Regions from separate parts of the Cellulomonas gilvus ATCC 13127 genome, predicted to be linked through region 1. Evidence: riboswitches for the same ligand, from Rfam matches in the RefSeq annotation. Region 1 holds a riboswitch; each other region holds the start of a gene.
The links. Region 1 has a riboswitch for S-adenosylmethionine ahead of CELGI_RS13825 (rhodanese-like domain-containing protein). Riboswitches for the same ligand answer to the same signal wherever they lie in the genome.

Region 1 (5,660 bases):
GCCTCGGTCACGGGCATGGCGAGCACCTCGCTGATGTCCCGGCCGCCCAGTCGGTACTCGAGCACGGACGCCTGGAACCGCCTGCCCTCGCAGTCGTCGCACGTGGAGGTGACGGTCGCCATCGGGCCGAGGTCGGTGTAGATGACGCCCGCGCCGTTGCAGGTGGGGCAGGCCCCCTCGGAGTTGGCGCTGAACAGCGCGGGCTTGACGCCGTTGGCCTTGGCGAAGGCCTTGCGGATCGGGTCCAGCAGCCCGGTGTAGGTGGCGGGGTTGGACCGCCGCGAGCCGCGGATCGCGGTCTGGTCCACGGTGACCACATCCTCGCGCCCGGACAGCGAGCCGTGGATCAGCGAGCTCTTGCCCGAGCCGGCGACCCCGGTCACCACCACCAGCACGCCGAGCGGGACGTCGACGTCGACCTCCTGGAGGTTGTTGGTCGCGGCCCCGCGGATCTCGAGCGTCCCGGACGGCGAGCGGACGTGGTCCTTGAGTCGTGCGCGGTCGTCGAGGTGCCGGCCGGTGAGGGTCCCGCTGGAGCGCAGCTGGTCCACCGTGCCCTCGAACACCACCTCGCCCCCAGCGCTGCCGGCGCCGGGTCCCAGGTCGACCACGTGGTCCGCGATCGCGATCGCCTCGGGCTTGTGCTCGACCACGAGCACGGTGTTGCCCTTGTCGCGCAGCTGCAGCAGCAGCTCGTTCATGCGCTGGATGTCGTGCGGGTGCAGGCCGATCGTCGGCTCGTCGAACACGTACGTGACGTCCGTGAGCGACGACCCCAGGTGCCGGATCATCTTGGTGCGCTGCGCCTCGCCGCCGGACAGCGTGCCGGACGGCCGGTCGAGGCTCAGGTAGCCGAGCCCGATGTCCACGAACGAGTCCAGGGTCTCGCCCAGCGAGGTCAGCAGCGGTGCGACCGAGGGCTCGTCGAGCGAGCGCACCCACGCCGCCAGGTCGCTGATCTGCATCGCGCAGGCCTCGGCGATGTTGACGCCGCGGATGCGGGACGAGCGCGCGGGCTCCGCGAGCCGCGTCCCGTCGCACTCCGGACAGGCGGTGAACACGACCGCGCGCTCGACGAACGCGCGGATGTGGGGCTGCATCGCGTCGACGTCCTTGGCCAGGAACGACTTCTGGATCTTCGGGATCAGGCCCTCGTACGTGAGGTTGATGCCCTCGATCTTGATCTTGGTGGGCTCCTTGCGCAGCAGGTCGTCCAGCTCCTGCTCGGTGAACTCGCGGATGGGCTTGTCCGGGTCGAAGAAGCCGCAGCCGCTGAAGATCCGGCCGTACCAGCCGTCCATGCTGTAGCCCGGGATGGTCAGCGCGCCCTCGTTGAGGGACTTCGTGTCGTCGTACAACGCGGCGAGGTTGAAGTCGGTGACCTGCCCGCGCCCCTCGCACCGCGGGCACATGCCGCCCAGCTGCGTGAACGTGCGCGTCACGGCCGCCCCCTCCCCGACGGTGACGGCGCCGCTGCCCCGGACCGACGGCACGTTGAACGAGAACGCGTTGGGCGGCCCGATGTGCGGGTCGCCCAGGCGGCTGAACAGGATGCGCAGCATCGCGTTGACGTCCGTCGCGGTGCCCACGGTGGAACGCGAGTTGGCGCCCATGCGCTCCTGGTCGACGATGATCGCGGTGGTCAGACCCTCGAGGAGGTCGACCTCCGGGCGTGCCAGGTTGGGCATGAAGCCCTGCACGAACGCGCTGTACGTCTCGTTGATCATGCGCTGCGACTCGGCCGCGATGGTGCCGAACACGAGCGAGCTCTTGCCGGAGCCGGAGACGCCCGTGAACACCGTCAGGCGACGCTTGGGCAGCTCGATGCTGACGTCCTTGAGGTTGTTCTCCCGGGCACCGCGCACCCGGATCAGGTCGTGCCGGTCGGCGGCGTGCGGCGCCTGACCGGCGCTCGTCGTCGTGGACGTGGTCATCGTCGTCTCCCTCGATGCGGCGGCCCGGCCCATCCTGCCGCCGGGGTCCGCCACGCGCAGCCCCCGTCCGCCGTGCAGGGTGAGATCCGCCACGCGTGCGCCGCCGCCCTGGTCACGCGCGGGTCCGGGCGGCTACTGTCCTGCCATGTTCTCGTGCCGGGTGTGTTGTCAGCTCAGCTGACGACCCCGCGCGCCCGCGGCCGACGGCCCCCGCAGCGCACCCCGCACGCCCCGAGGACTCCCATGCGCACGTCTGCCACCCTCACGCACGCCCGCTCCGCCGACCACCCGCGTGCGGAGCGCCTGCCCATCGAGCGACTCACCGCAGGCACGTCGGAGCCGTTCTCCGACGAGGCCCGTCGGCACGTCGAGTTCGTGCTCGACGAAGGCTCGCTCAACCCCACGACCCTCGCGCTGGCCGGCGCGCGTGCGGACGTGGTGCGCATCCGGTTCTCCGCCGCGCTGCCGACGCACCCCGCGGTGCGCGCGCTCGTCGCGATGCTGGACGACGAGGTCGCAGCCGTCGGCCGCACGCGCGACGAGCTCCGCGTGGTGCTCGAGGTGGAGACGGTGGTCGCCGACGACGAGGCCGACGCCGCGCGCCGGCGCGCCAACCTCGCGTACACCGCGGCGTTCAGCCACGCGGCGTGGTCGCCGGAGTCCACCTGGCTGGTGGCCCCGGTCGAGCGGCTCGCGGAGGAGGCCTCCGCGCTCGCCCGGCGCACGGGCGTCGATGCGGTGCACCTGCACCTGACGGGCCCGTCGGCCGCGCACGTCGACCGCGTCACGGCCGCGCTGCAGCGCACGGCCTGACGGCAGGCCGTGCCGGCACCTGCCGGACGCCCCCGCCGAGCAGCCGGCCGGCGGCTCAGCCGACGAGCGTGCTCAGCGCCTGGTCCAGGTCCTCGCGCAGGTCCTCGACGTCCTCGAGCCCGACCGAGAACCGCACGGTCGCCTCGCCGATCCCCACCCGCGCACGACCCTCCGGCCCGAGCTTGCGGTGCGTGGTCGTCGCGGGGTGCGTGACGATCGACTTGGCGTCGCCCAGGTTGTTGGAGATGTCCACGAGCCGCAGCGCGTCGAGCACGCCGAACGTCGCGGTCTTCGCGGCGCCCGCGTCGGCCGGCGTGCGCAGCGTGAACGTCACGACCGTGCCACCCCCGCTCTGCTGACGCAGCGCGAGCTCGTGCTGCGGGTGCGACGGCAGGTACGGGTACCGCACGGACTCGACCGCGGGGTGGTCCTCGAGCCACCGCGCGAGCGTGAGCGCCGAGGCGGCCTGGTGCCGGACCCGCAGCGACATCGTCTCGAGCCCCTTGAGCAGGACCCACGCGTTGAACGGCGACAGCGACGGGCCGGTGTTCCGCACGAGCGTCTGCACGGGGCCGCGCACGTACTCCGACGAGCCCAGGATCGCGCCGCCGAGCACGCGGCCCTGACCGTCGATGTGCTTGGTGGCCGAGTACACGACGACGTCCGCGCCCAGGTCCAGGGGCCGCGACAGCACGGGCGTGGCGAACACGTTGTCGACGACGACGACCGCTCCGGCCGCGTGCGCGAGGCTGCTGACCGCCGCGACGTCCACCAGGTCCTGCATCGGGTTGGACGGCGTCTCGAAGAACACGACGTCGGCCGGGGTCGCGAGCGCGGCCTGCCACTGCTCGAGCACGTGCCCGTCGACGTACTCGGTCCGCACGCCCCACCGCGCGAGGATCTCGTCGAAGATCACGACACTCGAGCCGAACAGCGCGCGAGCCGCGACGATGCGCGAGCCCTGCCCGACGATCGCGGCGAGCGCGGTGAACACCGCGGACATGCCCGACGCGGTGGCGGTGCAGGCCTGCGCGCCGTCGAGCAGGCGCAGCCGCTCCTCGAACGTGGAGACGGTCGGGTTGTTGTAGCGCGAGTACAGGAACCGGTCCACGTCGCCCGCGAACGCGGACTCGGCCTGGCCGGCGGAGTCGTACGTGAACCCCTGCGTGAGGAACACGGCCTCGGAGAACTCGCCGAACTGCGAGCGCACCTGCCCGCCGCGGACCGCGAGCGTGTCCGGGCGCAGCGAGCCGAGCGGGGTGCGGCCGGCGTCCCAGGAGCCGGGACCGGGCGTGGGGCGGTCGCCCGCGCTCACGCCTGCCGCCACGGCAGGCCGTCGGCGCGCCAGCCGGCGTGCCCGCGCTCGCCGTCGGGGCCGATGTCGCCCTCGAAGCCCTGCAGCACGTTGTACGCGGGTCCGTAGCCCGCGGCGGTCGCGGCGACCGCGGCCGCGACCGAGCGCACGCCCGAGCGGCACAGGAAGACGACGGTGCGCCCGTCGCCGGCCTGCAGACCGGCACCGGCGAGCTCGTCGAGGAACGTCGGGTTGGGGCCCGTGGGGGTCACCCACTCGACGAACGCCGCGCGGCCGCCGAGCGCGTCGGCGTCCGGGACACCGATCTGGTCCCACTCGCCCTGCGTGCGGACGTCGACGAGGAGCGCGTTCTCGTCGGACTGGAGCAGGTCCCACGCCTGCCGGGGGGTCAGGTCGCCTGCGTAGCTCATGTCGCCTCCATCGGTCCTGGCGGTAGCACCCTGCTCCGGTCCCGGGGGACCGCGGGTTGCTGCGGCGTCATCGAGCCAGATCTCTCGGCCGCTCTGGATGGTGGCGACGAGAGTAGCGCCCTCCTCGGGCGTCCATCCATCTGATGAACACGGTGTCCCGCCTTGTGAGACGCCACCGGGCCGCCGTTGACAGGCCGCGCGCACGGTCGTCACCCTTACGGACAGGTCATGAGCGCCAGCGCGAAGCCCCGGCTCGCTGGCCGGCAACCCTCCTCCGCGGTGGGGTGCCCCGGGTGACGACCAGGCCGTGCACCGTCCGGTGCCGGCAAGCGCGGGGCCACCGGTATGTGGGTCCCCGGATCCGTGGAGGTACCCCCATGACCGCGATCGCCGAGCACGCCGCCTGTCCTGCAGTCGCGGACGCGACGCACGAGCGAGCGGCCGGCCCCGTCGACGCGCTCCTGCCTGTGGTGGGCGGCGACACCACCGTCCCCCTGGTGGACGGCACGCAGCGCGTCTACGCCAACCTCGACTACGCCGCGAGCGCACCCGCGCTGCAGGCAGTCGCGGAGCGCGTGACCGAGGTGCTGCCGCTGTACGCGTCGGTCCACCGTGGCGCGGGCTACCTCTCGCAGGTCTCCACGGCGCTGTACGAGGCCGCGCGCCAGGCCGTCGCGCGGTTCGTCGACGCCCGCGAGGACGACGTCGCGATCGTCACGCGCAACACCACCGACTCGCTCAACCTGCTGGCGGGTGTCGTGCCCGCGGGTGGGCGCGTGCTCGTGCTCGACCTCGAGCACCACGCCAACCTCCTGCCGTGGCTGCGCTCGAGCGACCCGAACGGCCACCGCACCACGATCCTGCCGATCGCCCCGACCGTGGCCGGGACGCTCGACGCGCTCGCGGCCGAGCTCGCGAGCCAGCCGTACGCGCTGGTCACCGTCTCGGGTGCGTCCAACGTGACGGGTGAGGCGCTGCCGGTCGGGCGCGTGGTGGAGATCGCGCACGCCGCGGGCGCGCGCGTGGCCGTCGACGGGGCCCAGCTGGTGCCGCACCGCGGGTTCTCGCTCGCGCGCACGGGAGCCGACTACGTCGCGTTCTCCGGGCACAAGACGTACGCGCCGTTCGGCGCCGGGGTCCTCGTCGGCCGCCGGGACTGGCTCGACTCGGGCACGCCGTACCTGGCGG
Region 2 (5,660 bases), 1.4 Mb from region 1:
TCCTCGTCGACTGGCTGCTGCGCCTGTGGCTGGACCGCCGCGCACCCGGCGACGCGGCACCGGTGGTCCTGCCGGTCGCGGAGGACCACGCGCCGGACGTGCCGCCGGTGGTCGACGACGACGCGCGGGACCGCACCGCGATCTGACTAGAGCTTGCGCAGCCGCACGCGCTCGACGCTGTGGTCGGCCCCCTTGGTGAGCACGAGCGTCGCGCGGCTGCGGGTGGGCAGGATGTTCTGCTCGAGGTTCGGCGCGTTGATCGAGTCCCAGATGGACTCGGCACGGTCGACCGCCTCGTCGTCGGACAGCGCCGCGTAGCGGTGGAAGTAGGACGCGGGGTCGGCGAACGCCGTGCGGCGCAGGCTGAGGAAGCGGTCCACGTACCACTGCCGCACGTCGCGCGGCTTGGCGTCGACGTAGATCGAGAAGTCGAAGAAGTCGCTCACCGCGAGGCTGGACGTCCCCTCGGACGACGGCCGTGCGGGCTGCAGCACGTTGAGCCCCTCGACGATCAGCACGTCGGGCCGCTGCACCACCGTCTGCGCGCCGGGCACGATGTCGTACGTCAGGTGGTCGTAGACGGGCGCCGTGACCTCGGGTCGGCCGGCCTTGACCTTGGAGACGAACCGCAGCAGCGCGCGCCGGTCGTAGGACTCGGGGAAGCCCTTGCGCTGCATCAGGCCGCGGCGCTCGAGCTCGGCGTTGGGGTACAGGAACCCGTCGGTGGTGATGAGCTGCACGCGTGGCGTCGCGGGCCAGCGCGCCAGCAGCTCACGCAGGAGCCGCGCGGTCGTGGACTTGCCGACCGCGACCGAACCCGCGACGCCGATGACGAACGGCGTGGGCGTGATGTCCTCGCGCAGGAACGTCGACGCCGCGGCATGCAGGCCGCGCGTGGCCTCGATGTACAGGTCGAGCAGGCGGGAGATCGGCCGGTAGATCGCGTCGACCTCCGCGAGGTCGATCGGGTCGCCGATGCCGGCGAGGCGCTCGACGTCCGCATCGGTCAGCGGCAGCGGGGTCGATGCCGACAGCCGCCGCCACGCCGCACGGTCGAGGTCGACGTACGGGGTCGCGGGTGCCGCGGTGGGGGTCGTCGGCGACGGGAGCACGTCCCGATTGTGCCGGACCCGGTGCGCGCCGCGGCGCAGATGACCCTCCACGGGGCCGCCCGGGGGAGCGAGGAGCGTCACGCCTGGCCGCAGCCGGCGGCGCCGGGAGCGCGGATAGACTCGCGGCCATGTGTGGAATCGTCGGTTACGTCGGTAGCCCGGTCGCCAGCAGCCGCCCGCTCGACGTGGTCCTGGAGGGCCTGCGCCGCCTGGAGTACCGCGGGTACGACTCCGCGGGGGTCGCGCTCGTCGCGCCCGGGCAGGAGCTCGCGACCGCCAAGAAGGCCGGCAAGCTCGCGAACCTGGTCGAGGAGCTCGACGCGCGCCCGCTCCCGGACGCGACCTCCGCGATCGGCCACACGCGCTGGGCCACGCACGGCGGCCCGACCGACGTCAACGCCCACCCGCACGTCGCGGGCCGGCTCGCGGTCATCCACAACGGCATCGTCGAGAACTTCGCGGTGCTCAAGGCGGACCTGCTCGCCGAGGGTGCGCAGTTCACGTCCGAGACGGACACCGAGGTCGTCGCGCACCTGCTGGCGCGCGCGTACGAGCGTGCCGGGGACCTGACGGTGGCGATGGCCGCGGTGGCCCGCACGCTGCACGGCACGTTCACGCTGCTGGCCGTGCACGCGGACGCGCCGGACACCGTGGTGGGCGCGCGGCACGACTCGCCGCTGGTGGTCGGGCTCGGCGAGGGGGAGAACTTCCTGGGCTCGGACGTCGCCGCGTTCATCGCGCACACGCGTGAGGCGCTCGAGCTGGGCCAGGACCAGGTGGTCACGATCACGCCGGACTCGGTGACCGTCACCGACTTCGACGGCGCACCGGCGGACGCGCGCCGCTACACGGTGGACTGGGACGCGGCCGCCGCCGAGAAGGGCGGCTTCCGCTCCTTCATGGACAAGGAGATCCACGACCAGCCGCACGCGGTGGCGGACACGCTGCTGGGCCGCACCGACGTGCAGGGCCGCCTGGTGCTGGACGAGGTCCGGATCGACGAGGCGCTGCTGCGCCAGGTGGACAAGATCGTCGTGGTCGCGTGCGGCACGGCCGCGTACGCGGGGCACGTCGCCAAGTACGCGATCGAGCACTGGTGCCGCATCCCGGTGGAGGTCGAGCTCGCGCACGAGTTCCGCTACCGGGACCCGGTGGTCGACGAGCGCACGCTCGTCGTGGCCGTCTCGCAGTCGGGCGAGACCATGGACACGCTCATGGCGGTGCGGCACGCACGTGAGCAGGGCGCGAAGGTGCTCGCGATCGTCAACACGCACGGCTCGACGATCCCGCGCGAGTCGGACGCGGTGCTCTACACGCACGCCGGGCCCGAGATCGCGGTGGCCTCCACCAAGGCGTTCCTCGCCCAGATCACGGCCGCCTACCTGCTGGGCCTGTACCTGGCGCAGCTGCGCGGCAACATGTACGCCGACGAGGTGGCCGCGATCCTGGGCGAGCTGCGCGCCATCCCGGACAAGATCCAGCAGGTGCTCGACCGTGCGGGCCGCATCCAGGAGATCGCGCGCTGGATGGTGGACACGCAGTCGGTGCTGTTCCTGGGCCGGCACGTCGGTTTCCCGGTGGCGATGGAGGGTGCGCTCAAGCTCAAGGAGCTCGCGTACATCCACGCCGAGGGCTTCGCGGCGGGTGAGCTCAAGCACGGACCGATCGCGCTGATCGAGCCGGGTCAGCCCGTGTTCGTCGTCGTGCCCTCGCCGCGCGGGCGGCACTCGCTGCACTCCAAGGTGGTCTCCAACATCCAGGAGATCCGGGCGCGTGGCGCGCGCACGCTCGTGATCGCGGAGGACGGTGACGAGGCCGTGCGTCCGTTCGCGGACGAGGTCTTCTACGTGCCGCAGACGCCCACGCTGCTGGCCCCGCTGCTCGCGGTGGTGCCGTTGCAGATCTTCGCGTGCGAGCTCGCGACCGCGAAGGGGCTCGACGTGGACCAGCCGCGCAACCTCGCCAAGTCCGTCACGGTCGAGTAGTGGAGCTCGCGGCCGCGCAGCGGGAGGTCGAGGCGATCTCCCGGGTCTACGCGCGGCTGCACGGCATCGAGCGCACCGACGACTGGCTGGTGCTCAAGCTCGGCGAGGAGGTCGGCGAGCTCACGCGCGCGTACCTCGCGTGGTCGGGGCGTTCGCGGCACGAGACGTCGTCGGACGAGAGCCTCGCCGCACTGCGCGACGAGGTCGCGGACGTGCTGGCGCACCTGCTGCTGGTCGCCGAGCGCACGGGCGTGGACGTCGACGACGCGCTCGAGCGCAAGTGGTTCCGCTGGCGCCACCTGGTCCAGGACGGCGACCGCGGGGTCGGGCCGGAGCCCGCGCCGTGATCGTCGGCGTCGGGATCGACGTCGTGGACGTCGCGCGGTTCGCCGCCACGCTGCAGCGCGTCCCCGGGCTGCGTGACAGGCTCTTCACACCCGACGAGCGGGAGCTGGCCGACAGGTCGCTCGCGGCGCGGTTCGCCGCGAAGGAGGCGATCGCCAAGGCGCTCGGCGCACCTCCGGGCATGTCCTGGCAGGACGCGACCGTGCGCCGCGTCGCAGGCGCACAGCCGGTCGTCGAGGTGACGGGCACCGTGCTGGCCCGTGCCGCCGAGCTCGGGGTCACGCGGTTCCACCTGTCGATCTCGCACGACGCGGGCATCGCGTCCGCGATGGTCGTCGCCGAGCGCGACTGACGCCGTGCGCGCGGACCCGCTAGAAACTGCCTACAGAAAGGCCGACCGATCGGGTCGGCTATAGGTCATGAGCGTCTCCGCCAAGCCCCGGCTGGGAGACCGGCAACCCTCCGTCCGTGGCGGGGTGCCCCGGGTGACGACCAGGCCGTCGTGCGCCGCGGGCGCCTACACCGTGCGCGCGGTCTACGGGGGCGACGGGGTCTTCTCATCCTCGACGTCCGCCGCGACCGCGCTCACCGTCACGAAGGCCGCGGCCGTGGTCACGGTCACCGCTCCGCGGACGACCTACGGGAAGCCCGCGAAGGTCACGGTCGTCGTCACCGACGCCACCGGCCGGCCGGCCGCGGGCAAGGTGACGCTCGGCGGCGCCGGTGCGGCGGTCACGGCGACGCTCGCGAGCGCGGGGACGGCCGTCGTCGCGCTGCCGAAGACGCTCGCGGTCGCGACGTACGGCCTCACGGCCAGGTACGCGGGCAGCGCGAACGTCGCGGGCGCGAGCGCGAGCGCGCGCCTCACGGTCGCGCGGGGCACGGTGTCCAAGGTCACCGCGAAGGTCACCACGGTCCCGACGACGAGGGCCACGGGCAGGGTGGCCGTCACCGTGACGACCGCGTCCGGCCTGGCGACGCCGACGGGGAAGGTCACGGTCACGGTGCAGCGCGGGAGCGTCCGGAAGGTCGTGACCGCCACGCTCCGGTACGGCGAGGCCGCCCCGTCGCTGCCGAGGCTCACGAAGGGCACGTGGCGCGTGTCGGTGTCCTACTCGGGATCCACGACGTACGCCACGTGCGCGCCGTTGCGGTCGGCCGCGGACGCGGCCGCGTCAGCGCAGGGCCGGGACGACCTCGTGCTCGAACAGCTCGATGCTGGACCGGTCGTACGCGGCATCGGCGAAGTACGTGATCGCGTACGTCATGCCGAGCGCCTCGAGCTCGTGGAGCTTCGCGACGACCTGCTCGGGCGTGCCGACCAACGGTCCGCGACGCAGGTCCGCCGCGACGCCGGCCGCGCGCTCCGGCACGGTCCGGGCGTAGTGCTCCTCGATCCAGGCGAGCTTGTCCTCGACGTCCGCCGTGGTCGCCCCGATCACCACGTTGTAGTTGGCGGAGCGCGTGATCTCCGCGAAGTCCCGGCCGACGGCGGCGCAGTGCTCGGCCAGGACGGCGGACTTGGCCGCGAACGTCTCGGGCGTGCCGTCGAAGTTCGTGTACTGCGCGTGCTGCGCGGCGATGCGCAGCGTCTTCTTCTCGCCGCCGCCCGCGATCCACAGCGGCGGACCGCCGGCCTGCAGCGGGAGCGGCGAGAGCTGCGCGCCCGACACCTGGTAGTGCGTCCCGTCGAGCGTCGCGACGCCCTCGGTCCACATCTGCCGGAAGATCTGCACGCCCTCGTCGAGCATGGCCAGGCGCTCGCCCGCGGTGGGGAAGCCGTACCCGTACGCGCGCCACTCGTGCTCGTACCAGCCCGCACCGATGCCCATCTCGACGCGGCCGCCGGAGATCACGTCCGCGGTGGTGGCGACCTTCGCCAGGTAGGCCGGGTTCCGGTAGGCCATGCACGTGCACATCTGACCGAGGCGTACCCGGGACGTGCTCGCGGCGAACGCGCTGATCAGGCTCCATGCCTCGTGCGTCGCCTCGCCGTTGGGCTCGGGGACCGCGTGGAAGTGGTCGTACACCCAGATCGAGTCGAACGCCGTGCCCGCGTCCGCGTGCTGGGCCAGGCCGTTCATCACCGCCCAGTGCTCGCGGGGCTCGATGCCCGTGAGGTCCTGCCGCCAGCCCTGAGGGATGAAGAGTCCGAAGCGCATGCCGGCCACGCTACCGCCGGACGCGCACGGCGCCCGTCGGTCGGCCAGGATGGACG
Region 3 (5,660 bases), 590 kb from region 1:
CTTCCCGCTCACGTACCAGTTCGAGCCCGGCACCGAGGCCGACGGCGTCACCGTGCACATCCCGCTCGCGCAGCTGCCGCGCGTCACGCCCGACGGATTCGGCTGGATGGTGCCCGGCCTGCTCGACGAGCTCGTCGTCGCGACCATCCGCTCGCTGCCCAAACCCGTGCGCGTGCAGCTGGTCCCCGCACCCGACGTCGGCCGGGCCGTCGCGTCGTGGCTGCGCGAGCACACCGCGTCCTGGGAGGACACCGTGCGCGCGGGCGACGCCGCACCGTCCTTCCACGAGTCGTTCGCGCGCGCGGTCCGGGCCGTACGGGACGTCGAGGTGCCCGCGGACGCGTTCGACGACGAGCGGCTGCCCGCGCACCTGCGCCTCACGTTCCGCGTGGTGGGGGACCGCGGCGGGATCGTCGACGAGGGTCGGGACCTGGCCGTGCTGCAGCACCGGCTCGCGGGGCAGGCGCAGGACGCGGTGGACACCGCGGTGCGCCAGGCCATGCGGCAGGCGATGCGGGAGGCGGGCCTGGACGCGCAGCCCGCCGCCGACGGGTCGGCCGGCGCGCGTCGCCCCGGCGCCGCGGCGGGGGCCGGTCCCGCCACGCCCCGGTCTGTCCCCGCGCGGCGCGCAGATGCGGGCTCGTCGCCGGCCGGGCTCGCGGAGTCCGTCACGCGCACGGGCCTGACGACGTGGCCCGACGACCTCACGCTGCCCGACGTGGTCGAGGGCAGCTCGGGCGCCACCGTGGTGCGCGCGTTCCCGTCGCTGGTGGAGGACGGCGGAACCGTGGCCGTCCGCACGCTCGCCGACGAGGCGCATCGCCCGGCGGCCGCACGCGCGGGCCTGCGCCGGCTGCTGCTGCTCGACGTGGGCCTGACGCCCGGCCGCGTGACGTCCCGCTGGTCGGGTGCACAGGCGCTCGCGCTCGCGGCCAACCCGTACCCGAGCCGGGAGGCGCTGGTCGAGGACGTGCAGCTGGCCGCGATCGATGCGCTCGTCGCGGAGCACCTGGGGTCGCGCGCGCCGCACGACGTCCGCACGCCCGCGGACTACGCGGCCGTGCGGGCGTACGTGCGGGACCGGCTCGAGGACCGCGTGCACGCGCTCGTCGGGACGCTCGTGGACGTGCTCACGGCGTGGCGCGAGCTCGACGTCGCGCTCCGGGGGACGACGAGCCTGGCGTTGCTGGCCACGGCCGCCGACGTGCGGGAGCAGTCCGAGCGGCTGGTGCACGCGGGCTTCGTGGTCGAGGCCGGCGCAGCGCGTCTGGTCCACCTCACGCGCTACCTGCGCGCGGCCCGGCACCGCCTGGACAAGGCGGCGCAGGGTCCGCAGCGGGATGCGGACCTGGCGTGGCAGGTGCGCGACCTGCAGGACGCGCTCGCCGCGGCCGCGGGTGCGGCGCCCGAGCGCGTCGCAGACGTGCGGTGGCTCATCGAGGAGCTGCGGGTCTCGCTGTTCGCGCAGCAGCTCGGCACCCCCGTGCCCGTCTCGGTGCAGCGCGTGCGCAAGGCGCTCACGGCGCTCACGTGACCCGCGGCGGCCCGCCCGTCCACAGGTGCGCACCACGGTGTCGGCGGCGCGCGGCAGACTGCGGGCCATGACCGACGTTCCCGCCCCGCATCCCGTCACCGGCCGGTGCTTCGGTGACGGCGACCCGCTGTACGAGCGCTACCACGACGAAGAGTGGGGCGTCCCGGTGCACGGCGAGGAGGCGCTGTTCGAGCGCATCGCGCTGGAGGGGTTCCAGTCGGGCCTGTCCTGGATCACCGTGCTGCGCAAACGGGAGACGTTTCGGGCGGCGTTCGCGGGCTTCGACCCGGCGGTGGTCGCGGAGTTCGACGAGCAGGACGTGACGCGGCTGCTGGGCGACACCGGGATCGTGCGCAACCGGCAGAAGATCGAGGCGACCATCGCCAACGCCCACGCGCTGCTCGCGCTGCACGCGGCCGGCCGCACGCTCGACGCGCTGTTCTGGTCCTTCGCACCCGACCGCACGCAGCACGTGCGCCCCGCGACCTGGGCGGACGTCCCGGCCACGACGCCCGAGTCGCGTGCGCTCGCCAAAGAGCTCAAGTCGCTCGGGTTCCGGTTCGTGGGGCCCACCACGGCCTACGCGGCGATGCAGGCGTGCGGGCTCGTCGACGACCACCTGGCGACCTGCCCGTCGGTGGTCGGTTGAGTCCCCGCGGTGACTCAGCCGCGGGCTGTGCTCCCGCCGGGTGATCTGGTGGACATGGGCTCGGCAGGCGCCCTGACGGGACGTTACAGTTCCGCGCATGACCGATCTGCCCGACCCCGACGGCCGGCTCGAGGCCGTCCGCGGCGCCCAGGAGGCGCTGGGCGGCGTCAAGCCGCTCGACACCCAGGTGCTGCGTGCCGTGGAGGCCGGGCTGCTCTCGGTGCCGGGCGCCGGCAGCCCGGTCACCGAGCTGGCGCAGCCCTTGCGCCAGCAGCACCGCTGACAGGACGTCTCTCCCCGGCGACCTGCATCGTCTCGCCTGTTGGGCACCCTTGCTCAGCATGTGGTCTGTCTCGTACGATCGCGGCCTACCATCCAGAGCGGCCGAGAGACCTGGCTCGTTGACGCCGCAGCAACCCCCCTCCGCGACGAGGGTGTGGGTGCTTCCGCCAGGGTCGATGGAGAGACGATGTCGCAGACCCTGTGTCTGAGGTCGCGCGCATGAGCGCCCCGACCGTGGAACCCCCTGTCACCACGCCAGCAGCCCAGCCGCGCGGCACCACCGGTGAGCACGTCGCACCCGCGCCGCGACCGCTCGGCTCGGTGGACCGCCCGACCATCTCGTTCGAGCTGTTCCCGCCCCGCAACCCCCAGGCGGCACCTCGCCTGTGGGCCACCGTGCGCCAGCTGGAGTCGGTGCACCCCGACTTCGTCTCGGTGACGTACGGCGCGGCCGGCAAGACGCGCGCGACCTCGCGCGCCTTCGTGTCCCGGCTGCTGCAGGAGACGTCGCTGTCCCCGATCGCGCACCTGACGTGCGTCGGCACCAGCCGCGCGGAGATCACCGCGATCGTCGAGGAGTTCCTCGACGAGGGCGTGCGCTCGTTCCTGGCGTTGCGGGGCGACCCGCCCGCGGGCGAGCCGGACTGGCGGCCGCACCCGGAGGGCGTGGAGACCGCGAGCGCGCTGGTGGAGCTGCTGCGTGAGATCGAGGCGCGCCGCTGCGTCGCGAGCCCGTCCCAGGCGGTGCGTGCGCGCGTGCGTCCGCTGTCGGTGTCCGTCGCGGCCTTCCCGCGCGGCAACGCCGCGACCGGCGGGACGCGTGCGCAGGACGTCGCGTCGCTCCTGGCGAAGCAGGAGGCCGGCGCCGACTTCGCGATCACGCAGGTGTTCTACGACGCCGAGGCGTACCTGGGCCTGGTGGCCGAGGCGCGCGCGGCCGGCGTGGTGATCCCGATCATCCCCGGCATCATCCCGACCACGGACCCCGCCCGGCTGCTGCGCGTGCAGGAGCTCACGGGCGTGCCGGTACCGCGGGACCTGCTGGACCACCTGGGCGCGGCCGACGACGAGCTCGAGCGGCACCGCCGCGGGATCCGCGCGGGCGTGGACCTGATCAACGGGATCCTGGACGGCGGGGCCCCCGGCGTCCACGTCTACACGTACAACACGCACGAGGCCGCGCTCGACCTGCTCGAGGGCGCGCACCTGGACGGCGCGACCCGCCGCTGAGCGACCGCCGCAGCACCGACCACCGCACCACCACGACACGCGAAGGCTGGACCCTGATGAGCGAGACCCCGCAGTTCCCGACCGGCTCCGTGCTCGGCTACCCGCGCATCGGGCCGCGCCGCGAGCTCAAGAAGGCCATCGAGGCCTTCTGGGCCGGCCGGTCCACGGCCGAGGAGGTCGAGGCGACGGCCGCGCAGCTGCGTCGTCGTACCCGGAACCGCTTGGCCGAGCTGGGCCTGCCGACCGACGTGCCGGCCATCCCCAGCGCGTTCTCGTTCTACGACCACGTGCTCGACGCGAGCGCGGTCGTCGGCGCGATCCCCGCGCGGTTCGCGGACCTGCTCGACGAGGACGGCGGCCTGGACCTGGCCGGCTACTCGACCGTGGCGCGCGGCCGCGGCGACGACCTCCCGCTCGAGATGACCAAGTGGTTCGACACCAACTACCACTACCTGGTCCCCGAGATCGGCCCCGAGACGGAGTTCCGCTACGCCGGCACGCGTCCGGTCGCGGAGTTCGTCGAGGCGCTCGCCGACGGCGTGCTGACGCGGCCCGTGCTCGTCGGCCCCGTCACGTACCTCGCACTGGCCAAGGCGACCGAGGGCGCGCCCGAGGGCTTCCTGCCCATCGACCGCCTGCCCGACCTGCTGCCGGTCTACGCGGACCTGCTGCGCGACCTCGCGGCCGCGGGTGCCACGTGGGTGCAGCTCGAGGAGCCCGCGCTCGTCTCGGAGAGCATCGACGTGCCGGTCGAGCGCCTGCTCGCGGCGACCGTCGAGGCGTACCGCGCACTCGCGACCGAGCTCACGCGCCCGCAGCGCCCCGCGATCTTCGTCGCCGCTCCCTACGGCGACCTGGACGCGGCGCTTCCGGTGCTCGCGGCCACGGACGTCGAGGCGATCGGCCTGGACCTGGTCAAGGGTGCGGTGCCCACGCAGGCCGTGCCGGGCCTCGAGACCAAGACGCTCGTCGCGGGCGTGATCGACGGCCACAACATCTGGCGCGCGGACCTGGACGCCAAGCTCCAGATCCTGGAGCAGCTCGAGGTGCTGGGCGCGGCCGCCGTCACGGTCGGCACGTCCACGTCGCTGTTCCACGTGCCGCACGACACGGCCGACGAGCCGAACCTCGACGCGTCGCTCACCACGTGGCTCGCGTTCGCGGACCAGAAGGTGGTCGAGGTCGTCACGCTCGCCGAGGGCCTGACCGAGGGCCGTGAGGCGATCCACGAGCAGCTGCTCGAGGCCGCCGACGCGGTCGCCTCCCGCCGCGGCGCACCCGGCGTCGTCCGGCCCGAGGTGCGCGAGCGCACGGCCGCGCTGACCGAGGACGCGTTCAACCGCGGCGCGTTCGAGGGCCGCAAGGAGGCGCAGGCCGCCCGCCTGAACCTGCCGCCGCTGCCGACCACGACGATCGGCTCGTTCCCCCAGACGCCCGAGATCCGCAAGGCGCGCGCCGCGCACGGCAAGGGCGAGCTCACGGACGAGCAGTACACCGACGAGATGAAGGCGGAGATCCGCCGCGTCGTCGAGCTGCAGGAGCGCATCGGCCTGGACGTGCTGGTGCACGGCGAGCCCGAGCGCAACGACATGGTGCAGTACTTCGCCGAGAACCTGGACGGCTTCGCGGTCACCGAGAACGGCTGGGTGCAGTCCTACGGCTCGCGGTGCACGCGCCCGTCGATCCTGTGGGGCGACGTGTCGCGGCCCAGGCCGATCACGGTCGACTGGACCACGTACACGCAGTCGCTGACCAGCAAGCCCGTCAAGGGCATGCTCACGGGCCCGGTCACGATCCTGGCGTGGAGCTTCGTGCGCGACGACCAGCCGCTGCGTGAGACCGCCAACCAGGTGGGCCTCGCGCTGCGCGACGAGATCGCCGACCTCGAGGCCGCGGGCATCGCGATCATCCAGGTCGACGAGCCCGCGCTGCGCGAGCTGCTCCCGCTGCGCGCGGCCGACCACG

Region 2: another riboswitch for S-adenosylmethionine. It lies ahead of CELGI_RS17805 (hypothetical protein); the one in region 1 lies ahead of CELGI_RS13825 (rhodanese-like domain-containing protein).
Region 3: another riboswitch for S-adenosylmethionine. It lies ahead of CELGI_RS00480 (methylenetetrahydrofolate reductase); the one in region 1 lies ahead of CELGI_RS13825 (rhodanese-like domain-containing protein).

Annotation. Positions count from the first base shown of each region.
Region 1 covers NC_015671.1:3,039,525-3,045,184, reverse strand. The annotation lists gene CELGI_RS13840 (ATP-binding cassette domain-containing protein) at 1-1,934, opposite strand, end outside; gene CELGI_RS13835 (LLM class oxidoreductase) at 2,178-2,747, shown strand; gene CELGI_RS13830 (O-succinylhomoserine sulfhydrylase) at 2,803-4,062, opposite strand; gene CELGI_RS13825 (rhodanese-like domain-containing protein) at 4,059-4,472, opposite strand; SAM riboswitch class I at 4,477-4,576, opposite strand; SAM riboswitch class IV at 4,697-4,810, shown strand; gene CELGI_RS13820 (aminotransferase class V-fold PLP-dependent enzyme) at 4,850-5,660, shown strand, end outside.
Region 2 covers NC_015671.1:942,845-948,504, forward strand. The annotation lists gene CELGI_RS04380 (DedA family protein) at 1-146, shown strand, start outside; gene coaA (type I pantothenate kinase) at 147-1,112, opposite strand; gene glmS (glutamine--fructose-6-phosphate transaminase (isomerizing)) at 1,241-3,097, shown strand; gene CELGI_RS04395 (MazG nucleotide pyrophosphohydrolase domain-containing protein) at 3,097-3,444, shown strand; gene CELGI_RS04400 (holo-ACP synthase) at 3,441-3,794, shown strand; SAM riboswitch class IV at 3,858-3,964, shown strand; partial or broken gene CELGI_RS17805 (hypothetical protein) at 4,051-4,254, shown strand; gene CELGI_RS04410 (LLM class F420-dependent oxidoreductase) at 4,618-5,604, opposite strand.
Region 3 covers NC_015671.1:105,841-111,500, reverse strand. The annotation lists gene hrpA (ATP-dependent RNA helicase HrpA) at 1-1,534, shown strand, start outside; gene CELGI_RS00490 (DNA-3-methyladenine glycosylase I) at 1,602-2,183, shown strand; gene CELGI_RS00485 (hypothetical protein) at 2,281-2,466, shown strand; SAM riboswitch class I at 2,552-2,648, shown strand; gene CELGI_RS00480 (methylenetetrahydrofolate reductase) at 2,685-3,695, shown strand; gene metE (5-methyltetrahydropteroyltriglutamate--homocysteine S-methyltransferase) at 3,752-5,660, shown strand, end outside.